Regions from separate parts of the Microbacterium sp. NPDC056234 genome, predicted to be linked through region 2. Evidence: predicted binding sites of a transcription regulator. Region 2 holds the regulator's gene; each other region holds the start of a gene.

Region 1 (6,901 bases), on a different contig from region 2:
TCGTCGGACCGTCCGAGGGATCCAAAGCGCGGGACGTGCTGGTGACGGCCGAGCAGCTCCCCGAGGTGCTCGCGCATATCCGAGGCGACGAGCCGCCGGCATCCGCGTCGAACACCGCGGCTGCCCCCACGCAGTCACCGGAGTACGATCCGGTCGAAGAGCAGTTCCGCGGACTGCCCGTCGAGGAGGCCGAGGGCGACGAAGACGCCTGGGGCCTGACGGGTCGCGACTGATGGCCATCCCGCGGCAGCTGCCGAATGCGATCACGATCGCGCGCATCCCGCTCGCTGCGGTGTTCTTCGTTCTGCTCCTGCTCGGCGGCACGTACGGGGCCGGCGATATCGTCATGCGGTGGATCGCCGGCGTTCTCTTCGTGATCGCGATCTCGACGGACTGGGTCGATGGATATCTGGCACGCAGGTACGACATCGTCAGCGACTTCGGGAAGCTCTGGGATCCGATCGCGGACAAGCTTCTCACCGGTGCCGGTTTCGTCGGCCTCGCCATCCTCGGTGAATGGCCGTGGTGGATCGTGGTCATCATCCTGATCCGGGAGTGGGGCATCACCGTGCATCGCTTCGTCGTCGCGAAGCAGCACATCGTCGCCGCCGCATGGATGGGCAAGGTCAAGACGGCGCTGCAGGGCGTGACTCTGGGCTGGTGGCTGCTGCCTCTGCACGAGTTCATCGGAATGGATTGGTGGACAGGCATCGGCACCGTGCTGATGTACGCGACGCTGGTGCTCACGGTGCTCAGCGGGGTCGACTACGTCATCGCGCAGATGCGGGGCTCACGTTCGGCAGGCCGATCGTGAGCAGCGCCGCCGACCTGGTCGCCCTGTTGAGCGAGCGCGGGTGGACGCTGGGCATCGCGGAATCGCTGACCGGGGGAGCGGTGAGTTCGGCGGTGGTGGCAGTGCCTGGAGCCTCGGTGGTCCTCAACGGGGCGGTGGTCTCCTACGCGACGCCCGTGAAGCACACGTTGCTCGGGGTGGACGGCGATCTGCTCGACGAGCACGGTCCAGTGCATCCGCGTGTGGCGGAGCAGATGGCCGACGGCGTGCGCGCCGCCGTCGCAGTGGATGGCCGCAACGCCGACGTCGGCGTCGCGACCACCGGTATCGCCGGCCCGGCGTCCCCGGACGGCCAACCAGTCGGAACTGTTCACATCGGGATCGCGACCCCGGCCGGAACCCGTTCGGTCGCCTTCCGATTCGGCGGTGATCGAGAGGAGATCCGTCGCCAGTCCGTCGACGCCGCGATCTCGACGGCCCTTCGCACCCTTCAGGAATAGGGCGAGCGGTTCGTCGGTTGTTTCTGATGTGCTGAATGCCCAGGATGCCGTGCTCACAACTGAACCACAGAATGAAAAGCTAGATTTTTCCACAGCTGGTCGGGTTAGACTGGCGATCCGCTCGGCGTCGACCTCGACGACCGGGAACGAAAGGAGGTTCCGATGATTCTTGTACGCCAGGAGATCGGCGATGTGCTGAGGGACTTCCGCCTTCAGAAGGGGCGCACGCTCCGTCAGGTGGCCAGCAAGGCCTCCGTCGCGCTCGGCTACCTCAGTGAGGTGGAGCGCGGCCAGAAGGAAGCTTCGAGCGAGATCCTCGCCTCAGTGGCCGAGGCGCTCGACGTTCCCATCTCCACCATCATGCGCGAGGTCGGTGACCGCATCTCGGTGATCGAGGGTCTGCAGGTGTTCCCGGACGTCGTTCCGGACGACCTGGTGGCCTCGATGGAGACCCAGCTCTCGCTGCACTGATTCCGGACACGGCTGTTCGATGCGACGAAGTGAGTTCTTGCGTGCCGTGGATGCCGAATTCGGCGCGCGTTCGGCGACTCTGGTGAATGATCTTGTGCTCGGGCAGATCGGCTCGCGCACAGCATCGGAGGCCCTTGCGTCGGGGGTGCCACCGCGCGAGATCTGGCTCGCGCTCTGTGCGGAGACCGACGTTCCTGTCGAGCGCCGCCACGGCGCCGGGCGGCTGGAGCCCCGCCGGCGCTGACCTGCGTTGCGTCCGCACGCTCTGGCGTAACGATCTTCGATAGCCGGATCGGCGTGTCGTCGAAGATGTGTTCGAGATGGGCGTATCGTTCTGCACAAGTGGTGATCAGCCCCTTGTTGTCCACAGTTCCGGGGACCCTGCGACGCGATGTCGTAGGCCCCGCCTACCGTGGGGGACATGGCCGAAAGCCATACGCCTTGTCGGAGAGTCAACCCAGCCAGGGAAGGCCGCGACAGCCTACAGGCGGCAACAGTGCGAGCAGAAGGAGCACGTCATGCCATCACCCGCAGACCGCGAGAAGGCCCTCGAATCGGCCCTCGCCCAGATCGACCGCCAGTTCGGGAAGGGCTCGGTCATGCGACTGGGCAGCGACGATCGTGCCCCGGTCGAGGTCGTCCCCACCGGCTCCATCGCACTGGACGTCGCCCTCGGCGTCGGTGGCCTGCCGCGCGGACGGATCATCGAGATCTACGGCCCTGAGTCCTCCGGTAAGACGACGCTGACCCTTCACGCGATCGCGAACGTGCAGCGCGCAGGCGGTATCGCGGCGTTCATCGACGCAGAGCATGCGCTCGACCCGGACTACGCCAAGAAGCTCGGCGTCGACATCGACGCGCTCCTGGTGTCGCAGCCCGACACCGGGGAACAGGCACTGGAGATCGCAGACATGCTCGTGCGCTCCGGCGCGATCGACCTCGTCGTGATCGACTCCGTCGCAGCGCTCGTGCCCCGCGCGGAGATCGAAGGCGAGATGGGCGATTCGCACGTCGGTCTTCAGGCACGTCTGATGTCGCAGGCACTCCGCAAGCTCACCGGTGGTCTGAATCAGACCAACACGACCATGATCTTCATCAACCAGTTGCGTGAGAAGATCGGCGTCTTCTTCGGCTCGCCCGAGACCACGGCCGGTGGTAAGGCGCTGAAGTTCTACGCCTCCGTGCGACTGGACATCCGTCGTATCGAGACGCTGAAGGACGGTACCGAGGCGGTCGGAAACCGTACGCGTGTCAAGGTCGTCAAGAACAAGATGGCCCCGCCGTTCAAGCAGGCCGAGTTCGACATCCTCTACGGCATCGGCATTTCGCGCGAGGGCAGCCTGATCGACTTCGGCGTGGAGCACGGCATCGTCAAGAAGTCCGGCTCCTGGTACACCTACGACGGAGACCAGCTCGGTCAGGGCAAGGAGAACGCTCGCACGTTCCTCATCAACAACCCCGACATCGCGCTCACGATCGAGACGCAGATCAAGCAGAAGCTCGGCATCGGTGGTGCCGCGGCCGCGCCTGAGGCTGCGGACGAACTCGCTCAGCGTCGTCCTGCCTGATGACCGGTGAGAACGGGGGCGAGGAGAGCCTCGCCCCCGTGATCCCGCTCTTCGGCCGTACCGCGCCGACGACCGGACCTCGTCGGTCGGCGGACGCCGTGGCTGACCCTGGTGCCGCCGCGTCTTTCCCCGGAGCGGCCACTTCTGCAGCGGGGCGCTCCGGCGATGACGGCGCCTGGCACCCGACATGGGCGACAGCCGGAGACGATGCAGGTGTCGGTACGCCGAGCGTGAATCACCCCGCATACGGTGCGGAGGCTCGTGCGACGCCGAAACTCAGAGCGCTGCGCCCGCACGAGGATGCTGGATCCGAGGGAGAGGTTCTGGATCCCGACGGCATTCGTGAGAAGGCCGAAGAGCTGTTGGTGCGCAAGCTGCGGGCGCGTTCCCTCTCGATCTCCGAGGCGCGCACGGTGCTGAGGGGTTATGAGCTCCAGGGGCAGCGCGTCGACGCCGCGCAGATCGACGATGTCATCGACGACTTCTGCCGCCGAGGCTATCTCGATGACGCGATTCTCGCGGGTCACCTCGTCACCTCCGGTGTCGAGCGCAAAGGTCAGGGGCGGGTCGCGCTCAGCCGCGCTCTCGCTCAGCGAGGCATTCCGCGTGATGTCATCGACGCGGCTCTCGACGAGCTTCCGGATGATGACGCGGAGCGCGCGTTGGAGTTCGCCCGCACCAAGGCGCGGTCGTTGTCTCGGCTCGACAACGACACGGCGCTGCGGCGTCTGGTCGGACAGCTCGCGCGCCGCGGCTACAACGGCGCGGTGGCGATGAACGCGGCCAAAGCGGCGCTGGCGGAATCAGGTTCCGGGGCATCGGGGGGCGGCGTGCGGTTCGTCGACTCCGACTGATCCGCCGCGGGCGCTGCGTCGATCGGTCGCTCGTACAATGGGATGATCATGACTATTCCGCGCAGCGAACCGACAATCATCGCGCCGTCCTCTGCTGCCGTCGACGTCGACGGCCGGCAGCGCTCCTACGAGGTGCGCACGTTCGGATGCCAGATGAACGTGCACGACTCCGAGCGACTCTCCGGGTCGCTCGAGAGCGCCGGGTACATCAAAGCCCCCGCAGGGGAAGAGGCCGACGTCGTCATCATCAACACCTGCGCCGTCCGCGACAACGCGGCGGGCAAGCTGTACGGCACGCTCGGACATCTGAAGAGCCGCAAGGACAAGCGCGAAGGGATGCAGATCGCCGTCGGCGGGTGCCTCGCGCAGATGGACAAGGACGCTGTGCTCGACAAGGCGCCCTGGGTCGACGTCGTCTTCGGTACCCACAACATGGGCTCGCTTCCCGGCCTTCTCGAGCGAGCACGCCACAACGGCGACGCCGAGCTCGAGATCCTGGAGTCCCTCGAGATCTTCCCCTCGACGCTCCCCACCAAACGGGATTCGGCGCACAGCGGCTGGGTGTCGATCTCGGTCGGCTGCAACAACACCTGCACGTTCTGCATCGTCCCGAGCCTTCGCGGCAAGGAGAAGGACCGTCGGCCAGGTGACATCCTGAACGAGATCCGGCTGCTCGTCGAAGACGGCGCGATCGAGGTCACCTTGCTGGGTCAGAATGTGAACTCCTATGGGGTCGAGTTCGGCGACCGACAGGCGTTCGGCAAACTGCTGCGTGCTGCGGGCGAGATCAACGGGCTGGAGCGCATCCGCTTCACGAGCCCGCACCCGGCCGCCTTCACAGACGACGTGATCGATGCGATGGCCGAAACGCCGGCTGTGATGCCCCAGCTGCACATGCCGCTGCAATCCGGCAGCGACCGCGTCCTCAAGGCCATGCGTCGCTCGTACCGGAGCGAGAAGTTCCTCGGCATCCTCGACCGCGTGCGCGATCGGATTCCGAACGCCGCGATCTCCACCGACATCATCGTCGGTTTCCCCGGGGAGACGGACGAGGACTTCGAGGACACGATGCGCGTCGTGGAACAGGCGCGTTTCGCGAATGCGTTCACCTTCCAGTACTCGATCCGCGAGGGCACGCCCGCCGCGACCATGGAGGACCAGGTTCCCAAGGAGATCGTGCAGGAGCGCTACAACCGCCTGCTCGCCCTGCAGGAGCGGATCTCGCTGGAGGAGAACCAGAACCAGGTCGGCCGCGAGGTCGAGGTGCTGGTCTCGGTCGGCGAGGGCAAGAAGGATGCGGAGACGCACCGCCTGACCGGGCGCGCCGAGGACAACCGCCTCGTGCACTTCGAGGTGACCGAGGGATCAGAGATCCCGCGTCCCGGCGACGTCGTGACCGTCACGATCACGCACGGAGCACCGTTCCATCTGCTCGCGGACGACTCCACGGGCGCACCGCTGAAGATCCGCCGCACGCGCGGCGGAGACGCGTGGGACCGCGCACAGGCCGAGTCGTGCGGCGTACCGGCGTCGACGGGCGCCTCCGGCACCGCAGGCGCCGTGTCGCTGGGTCTGCCGACACTGCGCGTCGGGGTGTGACCAGGCTGCCTGGCCGTCGAGACCCCACGCTGCCGGCGCGACCCCGTCTTGTCGGCGCGAATGCGACGAGGTCTCGCTGCCACGACGGGGTCTCGCCGGCGGGCGCGCGGCGGTTCGCCCAATGAGCGCGCGGTTGTGGGCGGTCGTCGGGTCGACAGGTACGGGAAAGACCGACCTCGCGCTCCGGCTCGCCGCGGAGCTGCGGAGTCGGGGCAACCCCGCCGAGATCGTCAACGCCGACGCCATGCAGCTTTACCGGGGCATGGACATCGGTACAGCGAAGTTGCCGCTCGAGGAGCGCCGCGGCATCCCGCACCATCTCTTCGATGTGCGGGAGGTGACCGAAGAGGCCGCTGTGGCCTGGTATCAGCCGCTGGCCCGTTCCGTGATCGCGGACATCCATGCCCGAGGCGGAGACGCGATCCTCATCGGCGGATCGGGACTGTACGTGTCGAGCGTTATCTTCGACTTCCGGTTCCCGCCCAGAGACGCCGTGGTACGAGAACGTCTGGAGAGTGAGCTCGAGGCGGGGGGAGCGGGCGCGCTGTACGCGCGTCTTCAGACCCTGGATGCCGCGACGGCTGCGCGCGTGGATCCGAAGAACGGCAGAAGGATCGTGCGCGCGCTGGAGGTTCTCGAGCAGGGCGAGACCACCCACGGCGCGGCGCTGCCGGAACAGCCGGTGCTGTGGCGACAGGACACCCGGATTCTCGGGGTGCACGTCGAGCGTGCCGAGCTGGTGGAGCGCTTGGATCGCCGGGTCGAGCGGATGTGGGCGCAGGGGATGCTCGACGAGGTCGCCGCGCTGCGTGCGCGTGGACTCGAGGACGGCGTCACCGCACGCAGGGCGATCGGCTATGCCCAGGCGCTCGCGCAGCTGAGGGGCGACATGACGCAGGCCGAGGCGATCGCCGAGACGCAGGCGTTGACCCGTCGATACGCGCGGCGCCAGGTGTCGTGGTTCAAGCGATATCCCGGAATCGACTGGGTCTCGCCGATGTCCGAGGCCACTGGCATCCTGGGGTCATGACCACCCACTACTTCACCGCCAGCAGCCTCGACGGCTTCATCGCGACGCCGGAGCATTCGCTCGAGTGGCTGCTCAAGCAGGACTTC
Region 2 (6,901 bases):
CGGCAGGCGCGACATTCGCGATCACGCAGTTGTTCTTCCACGCGGACGACTATCTCGCGTTCGTGGAGCGCGCGCGCCGCGCGGGCGTCACGATCCCGATCCTGCCGGGAATCATGCCGATCACGTCACCCGCGCGGCTGTCCCGCGTGCTGGAGCTCACCGGCGAGGAGATCCCCGGCGAACTGCAGGTGGCGCTCGAGGTCGAACCGACGGCAGAAGGGCGCAGGCGGATCGGCGTCGACTGGGCGGCCGGGCTCGCGCGCGAGGTCGTCGCCGGCGGCGCACCCGGTGTGCACCTGTACGCGTTCAACCAGCACGAGACGGTCCTCGACGTCCTCGAGTCGGCCGACATCCTCCCCGCTCTTCATCACTAGACCCCTCCTGAAAGGACCCACCATGACTGCATTTCCCGAGGGAACCATCCTCGGCTACCCGCGCATCGGGCGCCGCCGCGAGCTGAAGAAGGCCGTCGAGGCGTTCTGGGCCGGCCGGATCGACGAGCAGGCGCTCGAGGCGACCAGCGCCGACCTGCGCGCCGCGACCCGCGAGCGTCTCGCGTCGCTGGGACTGGGCCGCACGGACTCCGCGATCCCCGAGTCCTTCTCGTACTACGACCAGGTTCTGGATGCCGCCATCACCGTCGGCGCGATCCCCGCGCGTTTCGAGGGTCTGCGTTCCGCCGACGGGACGATCGGCCTGCCCGCGTACTTCACGGTCGCCCGCGGCGAGGGCGACCGCGCTCCGCTGGAGATGACGAAGTGGTTCGATTCCAACTACCACTACCTCGTGCCTGAGATCGGACCGGAGACGGTGTTCTCGCTTTCCAGCGACCGCATCGTCCGCGAGTTCGCCGAGGCCGCAGCGGCCGGGTTCGTCACCCGCCCGGTGATCGTGGGTCCTGTGACGCTGCTCGCACTCGCGAAAGCATCCGACGACGCGCCGGAGGGCTTCGACCCGCTGTCCCGCCTCGAGGACGTTCTTCCCGTGTACGTCGCACTCCTCGCCCGTCTGCGCGCGGCCGGTGCCGAGTGGGTGCAGATCGACGAGCCGGCGCTGGTCAGCGAATCGCTTCCCGCCTCGACCGAGCAGCTCTCCGCCGCGGCGGAGCGGTCGCTCGCCGTGCTCGGCGGCGCGACCGAGCGCCCGGCCATCCTCATCGCCGCCCCGTACGCCGCGCTCGACGCCGTCTTCCCGGTTCTCGCAGCGGCGCCCGTCGAGGCGATCGCGGTGGACCTGGTCCGCGGCTCCGTCCCCGCGGGGGCGGAGGGCCTCGCGGACAAGGTCCTCGTCGGCGGTGTGATCGACGGACACAACATCTGGCGCGGCGACCTCGCTGCGGCCTTCGACAAGCTCGAGGCGCTGCGCGGGCTCGGGGCGGCACAGGTCGCGGCTTCCAGCTCGACCTCGTTGCTGCACCTGCCGCACGACGTGGCGGACGAGTCCAAGCTCGACGAGCGCCTGGTCTCGTGGCTCGCCTTCGCCGACCAGAAGGTCGCGCAGGTCGTGACGCTGGCGCGCGGCCTGAACGAGGGTCGCGACGCCATCCGGTCCGAGCTCGACGAGGCGTCCGCTGCGCTCGCCGACCGTCTGTCGGCCCCCGGCGTGCGCGACGGCGCCGTCCGCGCACGGACGCTGTCGGATGCCGACTTCTCGCGCGCCTCGTACGCGGAGCGCGAGGCCGCGCAGGAAGAGGCGCTCGGCCTTCCGGCACTTCCTCTGACGACGATCGGCTCGTTCCCGCAGACCGGCGACATCCGCCGTGCCCGCGCGCGCTTCACGCGCGGCGAGATCACCGAGGCGGAGTACGAGGAGTTCCTACGGGCCGAGATCGACAGCGTCGTGGCTCTGCAGGAGGAGCTCGGCCTCGACGTCCTCGTGCACGGCGAGCCCGAGCGCAATGACATGGTCCAGTACTTCGCCGAGAACCTGGACGGCTTCGCCGTGACGGAGAACGGCTGGGTGCAGTCGTACGGATCGCGCGCGACCCGCCCGTCGATCCTCTGGGGCGACGTGTCACGACCCGCCCCCATCACGGTGGATTGGTCGACGTACGCGCAGGGCCGCACGTCCAAGCACATGAAGGGCATGCTGACCGGACCTGTCACGATTCTGGCCTGGTCGTTCGTCCGCGACGACCAGCCGCTGGGGGAGACGGCCAACCAGGTCGCGCTCGCGCTGCGTGAGGAGATCACCGACCTCGAGTCCGCCGGCATCGAGATCATCCAGGTCGACGAGCCGGCGCTGCGCGAGCTGCTGCCGCTCAAGCAGGCCGATCAGCCGGCGTACCTGAAGTGGTCGGTGGACTCGTTCCGCCTGGCCACCGGCGGTGCCGTCGCGGCGACCCAGATCCACACGCACCTCTGCTACTCGGAGTTCGGCGTCGTGATCGACGCGATCCGCGCTCTCGACGCCGATGTGACCTCGATCGAGGCGGCGCGCAGCCGGATGGACGTCGTCGACGACATCTCCGCGGTCGGCTTCGACCACGGCATCGGCCCCGGAGTGTACGACATCCACTCGCCGCGCGTTCCGTCCACGGACGAGATCGAGGCGCTCCTGCGCCGTGCGGCGGCGGAGATTCCGAACCGCCAGCTGTGGGTCAACCCGGACTGCGGTCTGAAGACCCGCGGATACGACGAGACCACCGCGTCACTGCGCAACATCGTCGAGGCCACCCGTCGCGTCCGCGAGGACGTGTCTGTCGCCGTCTGATCCGGTCGACACAGCAGAACGGCCGCTCCCGATCGGGAGCGGCCGTTCTCGTCCGCGGGATCACACCGCGCGCAGCACCGCCACGACCTTGCCGAGCACTGTGGCGTCATCGCCGGGGATCGGCTCGAACGCCGAGTTGCGGGGGAGCAGCCAGGTGTGGCCGTCGCGCCGACGGAACGTCTTCACCGTGGCCTCGTCGTCGAGCATGGCGGCGACGATCTCGCCGTTCTCGGCCGTGTTCTGGGTGCGCACCACGACCCAGTCGCCGTCGCAGATGGCGGCGTCGATCATCGATTCGCCGGTGACCTTGAGCATGAACAGGTCGCCCTTGCCGACGAGCTGCCGCGGCAGCGGGAAGATCTCCTCGACCTGCTGCTCGGCCGTGATCGGGACACCGGCGGCGATCTGACCGACGAGCGGGACGAGAGCGGCGTCTCCGACCGGAGGGGCAGTGTCAGCGGGGTTCTCGGTGCCGGAGCCCGGCAGATCGATGAGCACCTCCATGGCGCGCGTCTTGCCCGGATCGCGCCGCAGATAGCCGCTGAGCTCCAACTGGCCGAGCTGGTGCGTGACGCTGGACAGCGACTTCAAGCCGACGGCGTCGCCGATCTCGCGCATGCTCGGCGGGTACCCGTGCCGCGCGATGGAGGTCTGGATCACCTCGAGGATCGCCATCTGCTTGGCGCTGAGGCTCTTGCGTCGACGAGTGCGCGGTGCCTCGCTGCCGGTGGCTGTTGCGTCGCTCATGGCTGCTCCTTCGTTCGCCGTCCGGTGCCCCAGCGTCGATGTCGGAGGCCCGTGGTGAGGTGTCGTTAGCGAAACCGTATCCGAGATCCTGCAGTCGGGGAAGATCTGTTCGAGCGTGTCGGAGTATTCGATGATCCGGTTTCGAAAAAGGCTTGACAGGTATTCGAAATCGAATATACATTCGGTACGTAGCTTCGCATTCTCCACTCCCGGCCGAGTGGTGAATGCGAACGCTACGCCAAAGTCTCCCGATCGGGAGAGGAAGCACGAGGAGCAGCGATCATGAGCAGCATCACCGTCACCGCACCGTCCGTTCGCCCGTCCGCGGCAGCCACTCGGCTGCGTCTGACGACGAGGGGCCGTCGCGTGCTGCTGGCGCTCGCTGCGCTTCCGCTCGCGATCGGCCTGGCCTTCGCGGCTCTCAGCGGCGGGTCGGCGTACGCCGGCGGCGAGGAGGTCTCGACGTCGTTCGAGACGGTGACGGTGGTCCCGGGTGACACGCTGTGGTCGATCGCCGAGGACATCGCTCCCGACGCGGATCCCCGTGAGGTCATCCAGGCGCTGCAGCAGCTGAACCTGCTCGACGGCGGCATGCTGATGATCGGCGAAGAGCTCGCGATCCCGGCGGCGTACGCCGGTTGATACGGTCGGTCATTCGGCGTCGCCCCCGCGGAGGCCCTCGGTAGCATGGGACGGGTGACCTCCCTCGAAGATCTCCCTCTCCGCAACGACCTGCGCGGCTTGACGCCGTATGGCGCTCCACAGGCGCCGCTCCCGGTCGCTCTGAACGTCAACGAGAACACTCATCCGGTTCCGGATGCTGTGGCCAGTGACATCCTCGACGACATCGCGGTCGCTCTGCGCGATGTGAATCGCTATCCCGACCGCGAGTTCACCGCATTGCGCGAGGGATTCGCCCACTACCTGGGGCACGAACTGTCTGCGGACCAGATCTGGGCGGGCAACGGATCGAATGAGGTGCTCCAGCACATCGCACAGGCATTCGGCGGGCCGGGGCGCACCGCATTCGGATTCGCACCGACCTATTCGATGTATCCGCTCATCACTCAGGGCACCGGATCCACCTGGGTCGCCGGGACCCGTCAGCCGGACTACACGCTCACCGCGGAAGAGGCGGTCGAGCAGGTGCTCGCCGTCGACCCCGACATCATCCTGCTGTGCTCGCCGAACAACCCCACCGGCACACCGCTCGGTCTGGACGTCGTCGAAGCCGTCTACGAAGCGTCGCGAGGCATCGTCGTGGTCGATGAGGCGTACCAGGAGTTCGCGCCGCGCGACGCGCCGTCCGCACTGACTCTGCTCGACGGCCGCCCGCGTCTCGCCATCTCGCGCACGATGAGCAAGGCGTTCGCCTTCGCGGGTGCCCGGGTGGGCTACCTCGCTGCGGATCCCGCATTCATCGACGCTCTGCGTCTGGTGCGGCTGCCGTACCACCTGAGCGCTCTCACGCAGGCGGCAGCTGTCGCGGCCCTGCGCAACGCCGACACCATGCTGGCGATGGTCGACGAGATCGTCGAGCAGCGCGACCGGATCACGGCGACCCTCGAAGCCCTGGGATACGCACCGCACGCCTCGTGGTCGAACTTCGTGCTGTTCGGAGGCGTGGCGGACCCGAAGGCCACCTGGGAGTCGCTCTACAACAAGGGGATCCTTGTGCGCGATGTGGGCATTCCAGGACACCTGCGGGTCACGGCCGGTACCGAGGCGGAGACCACGGCGTTCCTGGATGCTCTGGCGTCGATAGAATCGGCCTCATGAGCCGCACCGCCAGCCGCACCCGAAGCACGTCCGAGTCATCCGTCGAGCTCGAGGTGAACCTGGACGGCTCCGGTAACAGCCACATCGACACATCGGTGCCGTTCTTCGACCACATGCTGACGGCGTTCGCGAAGCACTCGCTCACCGACCTCACCGTTCGGGCCTCCGGGGACACGAACATCGACGCGCACCACACGGTGGAGGACGTCTCGATCGTGCTCGGTCAGACGATCCGCGAAGCGCTCGGCGACAAGTCGGGCATCTCGCGCTACGGCGACGCACTGGTTCCGCTGGACGAAGCCCTCGCCCAGGCAGTGGTCGACATCAGCGGCCGCCCCTATCTCGTGCACACCGGTGAACCGGCCGGCTTCGAGCACCATCTCATCGGCGGCCACTTCACGGGATCGCTCGTGCGCCACGCTTTCGAAGCGATCACGTTCAATGCCGGCCTCACGGTCCACGTGCGAGTGCTGGGCGGCCGCGACCCGCACCACATCGCCGAGGCCGAGTTCAAGGCGTTCGCCCGTGCGTTCCGGCAGGCGAAGGCCCTCGACCCTCTCGTGACCGGCATCCCGTCCACCAAGGGCGCGCTGTGAGCCGCCGTCGCGTCGCGGTCTTCGACTACGAGTCCGGCAACGTCCATTCCGCCGTCAAGGCACTCATCGCAGCCGGCGCAGATGCGGTGCTCACCGGCGACCGGTCGGAAGCGCTGGACGCGGACGGTCTCGTCGTGCCGGGTGTCGGAGCCTTCTCCGCGGTGCGCCAGGCCCTGGCGGCGCATGGCGGCGACGAGATCATCGAGCGCCGCCTTGCCGGCGGACGTGCCGTGCTCGGTATCTGCGTCGGCATGCAGGTGCTGTTCGAGCACGGTGTGGAGCGCGGCAACGACACGGAAGGGCTGGGGGAGTGGCCGGGCGCGGTCACAGAACTCGACGCCCCCGTCCTGCCGCACATGGGCTGGAACACCGTGACGCCGGACGAGGGCAGCGTCCTCTTCCGGGGCATCGAAGACGAGCGCTTCTACTTCGTGCACTCGTTCGCCGCCCAGCACTGGGAGCTCGACGTCATGCCGCCGTTCCCGGAGCCCGCGTTGACCTGGACGACGTACGGTTCGCCGTTCCTCGCTGCCGTCGAGAACGGGCCGCTGTCAGCGACGCAGTTCCACCCCGAGAAGTCGGGTGAGGCAGGTATCCAGCTGCTGCGCAACTGGGTCGGCACGCTCTGACCCGACTCCGACGGTCGGCTTCGTCTGCGTCAGAACCCGCGGGCGACGGATGCGGCGGCCGTGAGCCACGCCCTCTGCGTGCGCTTCGCGAGCCCTCCGTACCGCAGGTGACCGTCCACGATCTCGTGATCGAATGGAATCGAGACGACGTCGCGGGCGAGTGAGCGGTACCCCTCGACGACGTGATCGACATCGGCGGGGGTCGCTTTGGGATCCGCCTGCGACACGACGACGACCGACCGTCGTGCGAGTCGTGCGGAGCGCTCATCGCGGTCTTCGAGCGCCTCCAGGAGGAGCGCGCCGGCCTCGGCGTGGTCATCGCGAGTCGTGGTGGCCACGACGATCTGATCGGCATGGTCGATCATGCGCAACCACATCGGGTCGGACTCGTCGTTTCCTGAGTCGATGATGATCAGCCGGTAGAACTTGGCCGCGACG
Region 3 (6,901 bases), on a different contig from region 2:
TGGTCGAACCGTCGGCACTGCGGGACCATTCCGTGTACGTGCGCTACGCAGCTCTGCTCAGGGCGATGGCGTGGCGCACGAAAAGGGCCGCGACGGTTCCCCGTCGCGGCCCTTTCGGCGATGCGCAGCGAGTGCGCTGTCGCGATCAGACTTTGTTGCGTCCACCGATCACACGGAACAGGAACGCGATCAGTGCGATGACGCCGACGATCAGCGCTACCCACAGCAGCCAGTTCAGTGCTGTGTTCAGTCCGCCGACGATCGCGAGAATGACGGCGATCACGATGATCAGCACGAGTGCGATATTCATGGACGACTCCTTCGGTCGGGTTGTGTATCCATCATTGCGCGTCATCGCAGATCGGCCTGGAGGGTTGACGCGCGCTCTTGTGCAGTGCTAGCCGCGCCCGCACGCGCTCCGGTGCAGGGAGAATGGAAGGACGAGTTCTGAGGAGAGACATGGCAGCGCACCCCTTCGACGCGATCACCGCGGACGATCTTCGCCAGGCCGGCAGCGTGAAGTGGACGGCGTTCCCCGACACGATCGGCGCGTTCGTCGCCGAGATGGACTTCGGGGTCGCCCCGGCCATCGCCGATGCGGTCGCCGCATCGTTGGATACCGGGCTCACCGGGTACCTGCCGACACGACTGACGACGCAGCTCGCCGAGGCGACGGCATCCTGGTACGCCGAGAAGTACGGGTGGGACGTGCCGGCCGAGCGGGTGCACGCCGTGCCGGATGTGATCGCGGCCTTCGAGTTCGCGATCACGTCGAACACGTCTCCCGGTGCCGCCGTGATCGTGCCGACCCCGGCATACATGCCGTTCCTCACGGTGCCCGGCCGTCTTGGTCGTCGGGTGATCGAGGTGCCGAGCATCCTCGTCGACGGGCGCTGGGTCATGGACCACGCCGGGGTGACCGCTGCGTTCGCGGAAGGTGGGGAGCTGCTCGTGCTCTGCAACCCGCACAACCCGCTCGGTACGGTCGCCACCAGGGACGAACTGCTCGAGATCGCTGCGACGGTGGATGCCGCGGGAGGGCGCGTCTTCAGCGACGAGATCCACGCTCCGCTCGTGTTCGCACCAGGCACTCACATCCCTTACGCGTCGGTGTCGGACGTCGCCGCTGCGCACACGCTGACCGCGGCATCCGCGTCGAAGGCATTCAACCTCGCCGGATTCAAGTGCGCCCAGCTGATCTTCTCGAACGAGGAGTCCGTGCAGCAGTGGGAGGACGACGGCGGCTGGGCCGGGCACGGCACGGCGACGGTCGGCGTCATCGCCAACATCGCGGCGTACACGGGTGGGGAGCCGTGGCTCGACGACGTCGTCGAATACCTCGACGGCAACCGGCGGCTGCTTGCGGAACTGATCGATGAGATCCCGGGTGTCAGCGTCGTGGTGCCGGAAGGGACGTACATCGCGCTGCTCGACTTCCGGGAGACCGGACTGTCCGGCGATCTCGGCGCCTGGTTCCGTGAGCACGCCGGGGTCGCCATGACAGACGGGTCGGCGTGCGGCGAGGCGGGGATCGGATACACGCGCTTCGTGTTCGCCACACCGCGACCGGTCATGGTCGACGCCGTCGAGCGGATCAAGCGGGCGCTGGCGGAGGCGCTCATCGCCTGAGCCAGCGACCTGCTCGACCTGGCGCAGGCGCAACGCGCCGATGTTCTTCATGGGCCAGAGCGCTGCGCCTGATTCGCCGGCGTGGACGGCCGGCGCTATGAAATCCCGATCCATCGTCGAGAACGCGTGGTGCCCAGGTGCCACATCGATCGGTTCACATCCATGTCTCGCCGGACCCTCCTCGCCGCCGCGAGATTCTCACGGCGGGCGATGAGCACGTCACCTCACCGCGCGGATTCGCTCGGCGCGCTCGCGTGCGTGTGGTCAGGCGGCGAGGGTGTAGCGGGCGGTGCCGCCGAGGCGTGGGGTACGGGTGGGGTCGACGTGTGGGGGTGGGATGAACCAGACGCGCGCGGCCGCGCCGGTGCCGGTGGTGTGGATGTCCCATGCGTTGTCGTGGATGCGGTGGTGGCAGTTTTCGCAGAGGAGTACACCGTTGTTGAGGTCGGTGGTGCCGTTGTCGCGGTGCCACCAGTTGATGTGGTGGGCGCGGGTCATGGATGGGGGGAGGGTGCACATGGCGCAGCCTCCGTCTCGTTCGACGAGGGCGAGGCGTTGGGTGCGGGTGAAGAGGCGTTTCTCGCGTCCCCAGTCGAGGGGTTCGCTGTCGGTGCCGAGGACGGCGGGGATGACGCCACCGTTCGCGGCCATCCGCCTTACGGTGCCGATGCTGACCGGCTGATCCATGCCGTCGATCGTGCCGTATCCGGTCCCGGTGGTGAGGTCCTCGAGCCCTACCCGGACGACCACCGTCGCTCCCGCCATCACAGGGGCGTTGGTGTCGCAGCCGAGGCCGTGCGCGCACAGTTCGGCGAGCCCGTCGGCCTGGATCTGCGCGACGGTGCGGCGGTCGGCGTCCGGGGCATCCGGGTCGAGCGCGTGGGCGCGAGCGGCGAACACCGCGGTGACGTACCCCTCCAGGGCGGCCTTGATGGGTGCTCCGGTGGCCACGTCGAAGTCTCCGTCCAGGTGCAACCGTCCGTCGCGCTCGTACATGACCAGGGAGTTCTGCGCCCTGATCGCTTCTTCCCGCGGGGCGACACCGTCCGGGTCGAGGAACGCTTCGGCGCGGGTGACGAGGGTGCGAACTTCGTTGAGCGACAACTCCGCCGCCTTGCGGGCCAGCAGCGCTTCGGCTTGACCCAGCCGGTCGGCGTCGATCTTTACCCGCACCCGGTCCAACAGGTCGATGATCAGTCCGGCCGCCGGCGCCCCGATCGCGCCCGCGCCCAATGCCGCCTGCACGGCGGGGTACTTCGCCGGCAACGCCGCCCCGAGCAGATCGCTGCGCGGCGCGGTCGCTTCACCGACCTTCACCAGCCGGGACGCTTCCCCCGCCGAACGTCCGGTCACCGTCGCCACGAATTGGGTGGCGTTGCGGAACCCCTGCTCCTTCGCCAACGACCCCGACCCGAGTTCGACCCGCGATTCCCGGGCGATCCCCGCCGCGACCTCGGACTCGAGGGCATCGACGAGCCGGTGCAGAGTCCCCAACGCCGCGTTCGCCGCGACCAGACCCGCCCGGTCGAGATCACTCGCATGCCCGGCATCCGCCCACACTGCATCCAGGCGGGAAACCGCCTCGTGCAGAGCATCCAGATGCGTCGTCGACATGCCTCCAGAATACCGACCCAACCACGAAAAGGGAAGAAAGGTTCGAAAGAAATATTCGAATGTGCGAGGACGAGCCAGCGTCTCTTGACGGGCCCGCGACGGCGGGTGTTGCCTGAGGGGATGGAGATCGTCACGTCTGCGGACGGCACACCCATCGCCACGTACACGACCGGAGACGGCCCGACGGTGGTGATCGTCAACGGCGCACTCTCGACGGCGCGTGACGCCGGCGAGGTCGCGCGGGCCTTCGCGGATGCCGGGATGCGCGCCGTCACCTATGACCGGCGGGCGCGCGGTCAAAGCGGCGACGCCTCGCCGGCCGAACCACTGCGGGAGGTGGACGATCTGGCGGCGGTGATCGCAGCATCCGGATCCGATGCAGCCGTCATCGGGCATTCCTCGGGCGCGGTGCTCGCCCTCTATGCGGCAGGCGAGGGAGTGTCGACCGCGCACCTCTTCCTCTCCGAGCCGCCGTTCCGATTCGGCGAAGACGACCCGGCTTCCGATCTCGCAGACCGGATTCAAGCGCTCGTGGACGACGGCCGCCCCGGTGACGCGGTCGTCCTGTTCCAGAGGGAGGCCGTCGGGCTCCCCGACGCGTTCATCGAGCAGTTCCGTGCATCGCCGGCGTTCGGTCAGGTCGCACGGCTGGGACGCTCCGCGGTGTACGACACCCTGGTGACGCAGCGCACATCGACGCCGACGGCAGCCATGCTCGGAGTGGCGATGCCGGTCACGATCCTGCGCGGGTCCGACACGATGCCGATCCTCGTGGCGGCGGCATCCCGCCTGTCCGATGCGATGCCGCAGGCCGAGTCCGTCGAGGTGCCCGAGTCGGTCGCGCATCGTATGGACCCGGCGGCGACCGCGCGCACCGTCGCCGAGCGTCTGCGCTGATCCCTTCTGGCCCAGAGGCGCCGAGCCTGTCAACCCCCTCCGACCGGCTGCCCGCTCGGGGTTACGGTCGCCGCATGATGGCAACGACGAAGACATCCTCCACCAAGGCATCCGCTTCGAACTCGCGCAACGCACGCGGCGGAAGCGGCGAGAAGCGCACCCGTCGGCAGAACGCCGAGAAGGGCTTCGTGGCGTCGCCCGAGCTGAGCGCGCACCTGCAGGCGGTGCTCGTCGACCTGCTCGAACTGGCGATGCAGGGAAAGCAGGCGCACTGGAACGTCGTGGGCAAGAACTTCCGCGACACGCATCGACAGCTCGATGACATCATCGAGGCGGCTCGGGAGTTCAGTGACACCGTCGCCGAGCGCATGCGCGCCCTGCACGCTGTGCCCGACGGGCGCAGCGACACCGTCGCGTCGAGCACCACCCTGCCGGAGTACCCGCAGGGCGAGGTCGACACGAGCGAGACGGTCGACCTCATCACGGTGCGACTCGAAGCGGTCGTGGGAACTATTCGCGAGGTGCACGACGACGTGGACGAGGAAGACCCCACCAGTGCAGACATCCTGCACGCGGTCATCGAGAAGCTGGAGCAGTTCGCCTGGATGGTGAGCGCGGAGAACCGCACCCCGGCAGCGCGCTGATCATGGATGCTGAGCCCCGCCGCGCGATCGTGACCGGTGCCGACTCGGGAATCGGCCGAGCCACAGCGGTCGCGCTCGCCGCCGAAGGCGTCGACGTGGCGATCACCTGGCATTCGGATGCCGCCGGCGCAGCGGAGACAGCCGAAGAGGTCCGCTCGCACGGCGCGAGAGCGATCGTCGCGCGGCTGGACACGTCCGAGATCCCGGCCTGCGGCGACGTCGTCGACGACCTCGTCGCCGAGCTCGGCGGCTTGGACGTGTTCGTGAACAACGCGGGCATGGGGCTGTCGACGCCGTTCCTCGAGGTCGAGATCGACGAGTGGCGGCGCGTCGTGGACGTGGACCTGACCGGAGCCTTCATCTGCCTGCAGCGCGCGGCGCGGCACCTGGTGGCTGCCGGGAACGGCGGGCGGCTGATCGCCGTGACCAGCGTGCACGGGCATCAGCCGATGGTCGGATCCAGCGCCTATGACGCGGCCAAGCACGGGCTCGAGGGTCTGATCAAGAACATCGCCCTCGAGCTCGGCGGGCACGGGATCACGGCGGTGAGCGTCGCGCCGGGCGAGATCGCCACCGGCATGACCGGGAACGAGGACACAGACCCACGCGAGGTGGATCGCCCCGGCATCCCGCTCGGACGGCCGGGAGACGCGCGCGAGGTGGCGGCGCTGATCGCCTTTCTGGCGTCCCCCGGCGGGGCGTACATCAGCGGCACCTCGATCGCGATCGACGGCGGGATGCTGCAGATGGGCCCGCAGGCCGGTGCCGCGATCACACGACATGACTGGCGGACGCCGTGAGAGTGGATGACGAGGCCGCCCGGCGCGCGTAGCGGCACCGGGTGGCATCCGCGTTGGCGGAGGGACGGCGCCCTCGATCGAGCCGACCGCAGGAACGACCCCGTTCGGTGTCGTGCGCGCGATCTTCTGGCCGAGAGCACGGCGATGCCGATACCAACGATAGGTCGGGACGCAACAGTCGGTTCGAGGCGGACTGCCTCGAGCTTCTGCAGCTCCAGTGCCTCGATCGACTCAGTCTCTGCGTTGCCACATGTGGAGGGGCTGACGGGAATCGAACCCGCGCTATCTGCTTGGGAAGCAGGTTGCACGCTCTCCGCCACCCGCGAAATGGTAGGTCACTGCGGCTCACTCGTCTAGCGACGTATAGCCATCTACTGGCACGAGTAGCCCCCTAATGGCACGAATCTGGCACGATTGTCGGCCATGATGGGCAGGTGCGCCAACTGCTCTCCGACGTGATGGATCTGCAACTCGACTGGTCTGTCGAGAACACCGAGGAGATGCAGGTGCGAGGCGTCCTCATCCGCCGCGAAATACCCGATTGGTTGAACGAGAATGCCGCCGCGTTTGGAGTGGGTTCCGCTTACGCGGTGCGTGGTCAGGATGCCGTGGGCCGAAAGTCCCAAGTACCGTGGGTCCGCATCTACGACCCAGAACTGAGTTCCCGGCCAACTGAGGGATGGTACGTCGTCTATCTGTTCTCGGGGGACGGCGACCGTTGTTATCTGTCGTTGTCGCACGGTTCGTTTACGTGGGACGGGAGTGCGTTCAGACCGCGGGGGTCAGAGGAGATGCGGCTCCTCCGGGAGTGGGCGCGCGCGTCCATATCTCTGCCGTCGGGACGGAACTTCACGTTCGATGTAGACCTGGCGGCGCAACCCGGCACCGCCGGTGCGTCCTATGCGGGGACGGTAGCCGTCGCGATTGAGTACGAACGGAGGGCGGTTCCTGCGAACGAGATCTTGCTGTCGGACCTAGGGGACATGCTTGATGTTCTAGCCCAGGTCTACCGCGCCGATGCGTCCGACCCAACGGTGCCTGGCCGGGAGCCGGCCGAGGTCTCACTGGCACAGGAACAGATAGCGGCGGTGACAAACTCATCCGACGTTCCACGCGCACGGTCCGGGCAGGGCTTTCGGATAACGAAGGTTGAGCAGCGCGCGGTGGAACTGCGGGCGGTCGCCGTTGCAAGCGCCATGCTGATCGCGTCCGGTTGGACGGTGAAGGACGTGGGCGCTACCGAGTCATACGACCTGGATTGCAGGAGGGGTGATGAACGGCTTTGGGTGGAGGTCAAAGGCACGACCTCGCTCGGCG

What was found. Region 2 encodes LexA, which represses DNA repair genes until DNA is damaged. Its sites were predicted from a motif close to TCGAACANNTGTTCGA; they were not measured.
Region 1: the regulator LexA is predicted to act here: its motif matches at 2,068-2,083, upstream of recA (recombinase RecA).
Region 3: the regulator LexA is predicted to act here: its motif matches at 3,287-3,302, upstream of ACFCYE_RS02850 (DUF222 domain-containing protein).

What each region holds. Positions count from the first base shown of each region.
Region 1 covers NZ_JBHJTE010000002.1:223,377-230,277, forward strand. The annotation lists gene ACFCYE_RS06875 (DNA translocase FtsK) at 1-233, shown strand, start outside; gene pgsA (CDP-diacylglycerol--glycerol-3-phosphate 3-phosphatidyltransferase) at 233-814, shown strand; gene ACFCYE_RS06885 (CinA family protein) at 811-1,293, shown strand; gene ACFCYE_RS06890 (helix-turn-helix domain-containing protein) at 1,456-1,764, shown strand; gene ACFCYE_RS06895 (DUF3046 domain-containing protein) at 1,784-2,008, shown strand; gene recA (recombinase RecA) at 2,283-3,332, shown strand; gene ACFCYE_RS06905 (regulatory protein RecX) at 3,332-4,186, shown strand; gene miaB (tRNA (N6-isopentenyl adenosine(37)-C2)-methylthiotransferase MiaB) at 4,235-5,785, shown strand; gene miaA (tRNA (adenosine(37)-N6)-dimethylallyltransferase MiaA) at 5,907-6,815, shown strand; gene ACFCYE_RS06920 (dihydrofolate reductase family protein) at 6,812-6,901, shown strand, end outside.
Region 2 covers NZ_JBHJTE010000004.1:345,884-352,784, forward strand. The annotation lists gene ACFCYE_RS13575 (methylenetetrahydrofolate reductase) at 1-374, shown strand, start outside; gene metE (5-methyltetrahydropteroyltriglutamate--homocysteine S-methyltransferase) at 397-2,712, shown strand; gene lexA (transcriptional repressor LexA) at 2,773-3,459, opposite strand; gene ACFCYE_RS13590 (LysM peptidoglycan-binding domain-containing protein) at 3,742-4,101, shown strand; gene ACFCYE_RS13595 (histidinol-phosphate transaminase) at 4,147-5,238, shown strand; gene hisB (imidazoleglycerol-phosphate dehydratase HisB) at 5,235-5,834, shown strand; gene hisH (imidazole glycerol phosphate synthase subunit HisH) at 5,831-6,463, shown strand; gene ACFCYE_RS13610 (AAA family ATPase) at 6,493-6,901, opposite strand, start outside.
Region 3 covers NZ_JBHJTE010000001.1:574,024-580,924, forward strand. The annotation lists gene ACFCYE_RS02840 (hypothetical protein) at 146-310, opposite strand; gene ACFCYE_RS02845 (MalY/PatB family protein) at 460-1,629, shown strand; gene ACFCYE_RS02850 (DUF222 domain-containing protein) at 1,894-3,243, opposite strand; gene ACFCYE_RS02855 (alpha/beta fold hydrolase) at 3,364-4,140, shown strand; gene ACFCYE_RS02860 (Dps family protein) at 4,218-4,784, shown strand; gene ACFCYE_RS02865 (SDR family oxidoreductase) at 4,787-5,584, shown strand; gene ACFCYE_RS02870 (MrcB family domain-containing protein) at 6,019-6,901, shown strand, end outside.